Regions from separate parts of the Alteromonas sp. 4NH20-0056 genome, predicted to be linked through region 2. Evidence: predicted binding sites of a transcription regulator. Region 2 holds the regulator's gene; the other holds the start of a gene.
What was found. The regulator FliA, encoded in region 2, starts transcription of late flagellar genes. The targets are predictions, from matches to a motif close to CTAAAGNTNNNNNNNNNNNNGCCGATA.

Region 1 (3,422 bases), 110 kb from region 2:
TTCGTGGTTCATTCCTAATTGACGAAGAAGGTATGGTGCGCCATCAAGTTATCAACGACCTTCCTCTTGGTAGAAATGTCGATGAAATGCTTCGTATGGTTGATGCACTTGCATTTCACCAAGAACATGGTGAGGTATGCCCAGCGGGGTGGACACAAGGTAAAGCGGGGATGGATGCATCGCCGGAAGGCGTGGCCAAATACTTATCTGAACAAGCCGATACACTGTAAAATTATAGATAATAAAAAGCGTCTTTTGCTACGTTAGCAATAAGACGCTCTGTTATTCGCCCCCAATACCACAGGCCGGGTATGTTAAGGGCTACTGTTCGTCGTCAACGTTTTCTTGATCTTCAATGTCTATGTCTAGCGGCCAACCACCAAGTGCTTGATAACGGTTTACCATAAAGCAAAATAGCTCAGTGGTTTTTTGCGCATCGTATAGCGCGCTGTGTGCTTCGTTTTGATCAAAGTCTATTCCCGCTGCTCTGCATGCTTTTACCAATACCGTTTGGCCCAATGTTAGGCCGGCTAAACTGGTAGTGTCGAAAGAAACGAAAGGGTGGAAAGGTGTACGTTTAATATTACACCGAGTGATAGCCGCATTCACAAACCCCTGATCAAACGCTGCGTTATGCGCCACGATCACTGAGCGTTGGCAATTTGCTGCCTTTTGCGCCTTTCTGACACCTTTGCACATTTCCTTCATCGCTTCTGACTCTTCAATTGCTCCGCGCAAAGCGCAGTCAGGATCTATTCCGTTAAACTCCAGAGCCGCTTTTTCTAAATTAGCGCCCTCGAATGGCGTAATATGAAAATGAAATGTCTCGTCAGGATGTAAAACACCGTCATCGTCCATTTTAACGGTAACGGCGGCTATCTCTAACAGTGCATCGGTAGTTGCGTTAAAGCCTGCGGTTTCAACATCAATAATGACGGGGAAATAACCTCTAAAACGATGTGAAAGGGCGTTCTGATGCTCTGACATAATGACTCTTTAGTTTTAAAAAAATGAAGGGTGAATAGATGCGGTTACATGAGTAACGCTGCTGCACTAATGCCGTAATTATCGCAAGTTACGCCACGACTATCCAGTTGAAATACCGTAACGGGGGATTTCAAGCGTTGAGCACGACTGAAACAGGTTAGCAATGCAAGTAGCGACCATCAGCCAAGAATAATTGATGGCATTAACGTCTAAACTTTTCTACACTTTGGGCGATAACACTTTAAGTATTTCGTTCTTTTTTGTGTTCTGTGGGCGGTGGGTAATAGTGAAGAACTTAAAAACATTGGTACTTTCAGCGCTGTTGTTTGCATCGGCTTCTGAAGGAGCGATGCGTCAATATTCAGCAACAGTGGAATCATCAAATTGGGAGGTAAGTAGTACCTCACGATTGAAATGTACGTTGAACCATGCGCTACCGGGTTACGGTGAAGCAATGTTTACCAGCATGGCATCTAAGCAGCTTAATATGGAATTTGAGCTAGATATGTATCTGCTTCCCAACAAGTTTGATATTGCAGCGGTGTACTCTGTACCCCCTAAGTGGATGCCAGGCGAAGCGCCTAAAACCATCGCTGATATGCGTTTACGGAAACAATACAATGGAGATCTACCGCAAGATGCGGCATGGACGATGCTCTCTGAACTAGAGAAGGGGTTTTGGCCCACAATTTATTATCAAGATTGGTATAACAAATACGATAAAGTCGCAGTAGCGCTCAATGCGAGTAATTTCTCAGGCGTGTATAGAGAATTCGTGCAGTGCGTTTCTAATTTACTGCCGTTCGGTTTCGATGATATTTCTTATACGGTTCTGTCCTATCAAAAAAACAGTACTGGCTTGTCAAAATATTCCCAAAAACGTTTGACCATGATAGGTGAATATTTAAAGGAAGACAGTGACATGGAGCTGGTTCTACTTGATGGGTACACGGACAGCTATGGCGGCAGGTGGAACAATGAGCAGTTGTCTATTCGTCGTGCGAACGAGGTAAAAAATTACCTTACAACGATGGGCGTGCCTGAAGACCGTATTCAAGTAACCGGGCATGGCGAACGAAGACATAGCGCGCCAAACGATACTCGAGAATCTCGTGCACAAAATAGGCGCGTGGTTGTGAGGTTATCCAAATCATAAAAAAAGCGCCGCAAGGCGCTTTTTTTATATTTACGCTTTATTGCGGTTGCAGTCGCCACGATACAATAGGCGGCACATGATCGGTAAATACACCGTCTGCTTTGACAATATTTTTTAAGGTTAACAGCAAGGTGTCACCGTCCATACCTGGAGGAAGTGCATCCTTTCTATACGTGTATGGGTGCATGACTAACGCGTTATCATGAACGTATGAAATCCATCGTGCCGCTTTAAGAGTGCCGCTCTCAAGGGCTTTTTCATCTAGTAGATGGCCAAGCCAAGGACCGATACCATCAACGTATTTCGCGACCTCTTTGATCCCCGCTTCTGTGCGAACCCAGTCATAATCCGTCGGCGATTCATTCCAACTGTTCTCACCAATGAGCAGTACAAGTTTACCATTATAATGTAATGTATCTCTGAGCCTTTTTAGCTCGTCGAAATCAAAGCATTGTACATAGCTATTCGCTTCTTCAGAGGCTAACGAAAAATCGGTCAGTATATCTATCACTATTTTACTTGCATCGACGCCTTCTTTCTTATGCCAAGAAGGCGATTTTATCTCTGGATACACGCCAATATTCTTACCAAACTGCCTATTGAGCTCGGTGATAAGTTCTAAGTGTTCTTCAAACGTAGCGATACTGAACTGCCCCTTTGTCCCACGATAGCGGTCTTTATACACCGGCTTATCATTTACATCGTGACGCTCATGAACGGATAGGGTTTTTAATTCTTTCAGCGTGAAGTCTCTAACATAATAGCGTCCGTCATTTCTTGCTCTGCCTGGAAAACGCGCTTTGACGTTGGTGACAGTATCTAAGTGAATATCATGCAGTACTACGGCCACGCCATCTTGGCTAATCACCACGTCTTGCTCAATGAAGTCGGGTCCCAGTGCAAACGCAAGCGTAGTGGCCTCAAGCGTGTGCTCGGGTAAGTAACCCGAAGCACCTCGGTGGGCGATAATATCAAACGTTGCAGCACTCGCAGTCTGTGAGAGTAAAAGTACAAATACCAATGTAGCAATACGCGCTTTCATTCCTTGTCCTTTTTGTTGAAGGGAGGGCATCAAGGCCTTCATTCCGTTAATTAAGCCGTTGTGGTCAGTTTTTTGTTTGAATAAGTTCTATTGCGTAACCATCTGGGTCACGTACGAATGCAATGATGGTTTGCCCACCTTTCACAGGGCCCGGCTCTCTGTATACATCAGCTCCCTGCGACGATAGATTCTTACAAAAGGTGTAAATATCATCGACTTCAATGGCGATATGTCCGT
Region 2 (3,422 bases):
TAGTCGACTTATTAAACAGGTTAAACAGTTTGAAAACGGCCAAATGCCTAATATTAAAAAATATTTGGTTGCGCAGGCAAATACCCAGTATCCTGCACTTCAGCACATTATTAATGCTTTTGATGGTATTGAGTTAAGTGGTTGTATCTTTACAAAGCTAGATGAGTGCTATTCTTTAGGAGAAGTGTTGAGTGCTGTAGTAGAGTACCAATTACCGGTCAGTTATGTCACCGATGGACAGAAGGTTCCTGAAGACATTAAGATTGCAGAAGCAAAATCTTTAGTATCTGCTGCTGCAAAGCTTTATAAAAAGTACGGTTTGAATCATACTAGTGCTAATGATGTGGTTAAAACAGCGCGAGCAGTATGATTGACGATCAAGCGAGTAGCTTACGAAAAATGAAGCAATCACGGTTAATCAAAGTTATCGCCGTCACCGGAGGTAAAGGTGGCGTAGGTAAAACAAATATTACGTTGAATACAGCGATTGCGATGGCAAAGCTGGGCAAGCGTGTCATGGTGTTAGATGCTGACTTAGGTCTGGCTAACGTAGACGTTATGTTGGGATTGCGAGTAGAGAAAAACCTTTCTCATGTTCTTTCCGGCGAATGTACGCTTGATGACGTTTTGGTAACAGGCCCTCACGGCATTAAAATTGCGCCCGCAACGTCGGGTACGCAGTCTATGGCCGAGCTTACTCCAACCGAACACGCAGGGCTAATTCGCGCCTTCAGCGAGTTACGGTCGCAAATTGATGTTCTTATCGTCGATACCGCGGCAGGCATCTCTGACATGGTGCTTAGTTTCTCTAGAGCATCGCAAGATATAATGGTTGTGGTATGTGATGAGCCTACCTCGCTGACAGATGCCTACGCACTTATCAAACTACTTAATCGAGAACACGGCGTGTTTCGGTTCAAGATTGTGGCGAATATGGTTCGAGATGTGCGCGAAGGGCAGGAATTATTTAGTAAGCTGAGTAAAGTAACAGGGCGCTTTCTTGATGTTGCACTAGAATTAGTGGCAACCGTGCCGTTTGACGAGAATATTCGTCGAGCTGTGCGCAAACAAACCGCTATCGTCGACGCCTATCCAAGTTCACCGGCGTCGATAGCAATTAGTCAGTTAGCGAACAAAGCAATCTCTTGGCCCATACCGGCGCAACCGGGAGGACATTTAGAGTTCTTTATTGAGCAATTAGTCGCAGAAAAAGCAGTAGGTAATCAACGTTGAATAGCAAAGCAGCCGCTTATCAACAACAGAGTGACAAAGCGCAGCTTGTCGAGCGACACGCATCGCTTGTTAAGCGTATAGCACATCATCTCTTGGCGCGTCTGCCAGCGAGTGTGCTCGTTGATGATCTCATCCAATCAGGCATGATTGGATTGTTAGAAGCTGCTCGAAACTTCGATGGTTCAAAAGGCGCGAGTTTTGAAACATTTGCTGGCATCCGTATCCGCGGAGCCATGCTAGATGAAATTAGAAAAGGTGATTGGACACCTCGCTCAGTGCATAAAAATGGGCGGGCCATCACGGAAGCAATTTCTCTTGTTGAAGGCGAGACAGGGAGAGATGCGAGAGATTCTGATATTGCTGCAAAACTAAATGTTAGTGTGCAAGATTATCATCAGATGCTCAATGAGGTAAATGCAGGAAAGCTGGTTGGCATTGAAGATTTAGGGGTGTCTGAGGACGTAATATCGACAGAACAAAGTCGAGGAAGCGACGCACCGCTGGAAGATTTGATGCAAGGCGCTTTTCAAAAAGCGCTAGCACATGCTATTACTACATTACCAGAGCGAGAAGCGATAGTGCTGTCTTTATACTATGATGAAGAATTGAACCTTCGCGAGATAGGTGAAGTTCTTGATGTAAGTGAATCAAGAGTCAGTCAAATTCACAGTCAGGCCATGTTAAAACTCAAATCACGAATGAAGTCGTGGCAAGCTGACGAAGAATAGATATTAATAACAATTAACACCTCACTGGAGGCAATTTTGGATAAAAATATGAAAATTCTTGTGGTTGATGATTTTTCAACCATGAGACGTATCATAAAAAACCTGCTCAAAGATTTGGGTTTCTCCAATATCCAGGAAGCGGACGACGGTAGTACGGCGCTGCCAATGCTTCAACAGGGCGATTTCGACTTTGTTGTAACGGATTGGAACATGCCTGGCATGCAAGGCATCGATTTACTGCGCGCGATTCGGGCGGACGATAAATTGAAGCATTTACCTGTCTTAATGGTAACGGCTGAAGCCAAGAAAGAGCAGATTGTTGCTGCGGCGCAGGCCGGCGTAAATGGTTACGTTGTAAAACCTTTTACTGCTGCAACGTTGAAAGAGAAGCTAGATAAGATCTTCGAACGTTTAGGTTGATCCAGACGCTCACCACAGAAATGAGGTTTACTGGATGTCGACAAATGTGAATGTCCCTATTTCGTTAGAAGAAGCAAAACAACTCGTCGTTTATTTGGAAGCAGGCGATAATGCATCGGCAAGTGCGCTGTTAGAAGCCGCATCAATGAAAGAGTCAATTGAACTCTTCGCTGAAGTCGGTAAGTTGACGCGCCAATTACATGACGCATTAAACAACTTCCAAATTGACGACCGTATTAAAAATTTGGCCAATGCCGATATACCAGACGCACAAACGCGTTTGACGTATGTCATTGAAGAAACCGAAAAAGCAGCTAATACTACTATGGATGCAGTAGAGGCGAGTATGCCGCTTGCTGAATCACTTTCATCACGAATCGAAAACGTGATGCCTGAATGGAAGAAGCTGATGAATCGCCAACTGGAATTAGGTGAGTTCAAGGTGCTATGTGCTGATTTGGATGAGTTGTTGGAAGAGGGAGCTTCACAGTCAGCTAAATTGACTTCTTTGCTTACTGAAGTGCTAATGGCTCAAGGGTATCAAGACCTCACCGGTCAAGTTATTCGCCGAGTTATAGACCTAGTCAAAGAGGTTGAAGAGAGCTTGGTTAACATGCTTACCATGTTTGGTGAGCCTGAATCAGCAGAACAAGCTAAGGCATCGAGTAAACCTGTCGATAATATAGATGGTGTAGTGGCAGAGGGTCCCATTATGGACGCGGAACAACGGGATGACGTTGTATCGGGTCAAGATGATGTTGATGATCTTTTGTCTAGCTTAGGTTTTTAGGGGAGCGGGCGCATGTCGTTTGATGTTGACGAGGATATATTACAGGACTTTCTAGTTGAAGCTGGAGAGATACTTGAACAATTACAAGAACAGCTCGTTGATCTTGAGAACAATCCCGAAGATGCAGATCTTCTTAACGCGATATTTCGTGGATATCACACAGTAAAAGGTGGTGCTGGTTTCTTAGCACTCACTGAACTCGTAGAAATATGCCATGGTGCTGAAAATGTTTTTGATGTCATGCGTAACGG

Region 1: the regulator FliA is predicted to act here: its motif matches at 1,197-1,223, upstream of AC27EZ_RS00850 (flagellar protein MotY).

What each region holds. Positions count from the first base shown of each region.
Region 1 is NZ_BAAJLS010000001.1:185,348-188,769, reverse strand. It holds gene AC27EZ_RS00860 (peroxiredoxin) at 1-230, shown strand, start outside; gene rnt (ribonuclease T) at 322-987, opposite strand; gene AC27EZ_RS00850 (flagellar protein MotY) at 1,337-2,143, shown strand; gene glpQ (glycerophosphodiester phosphodiesterase) at 2,181-3,185, opposite strand; gene gloA (lactoylglutathione lyase) at 3,250-3,422, opposite strand, start outside.
Region 2 is NZ_BAAJLS010000001.1:294,400-297,821, reverse strand. It holds gene flhF (flagellar biosynthesis GTPase FlhF) at 1-370, shown strand, start outside; gene AC27EZ_RS01365 (MinD/ParA family protein) at 367-1,233, shown strand; gene AC27EZ_RS01360 (RNA polymerase sigma factor FliA) at 1,230-1,961, shown strand; gene cheY (chemotaxis response regulator CheY) at 1,998-2,381, shown strand; gene AC27EZ_RS01350 (protein phosphatase CheZ) at 2,416-3,171, shown strand; gene AC27EZ_RS01345 (chemotaxis protein CheA) at 3,184-3,422, shown strand, end outside.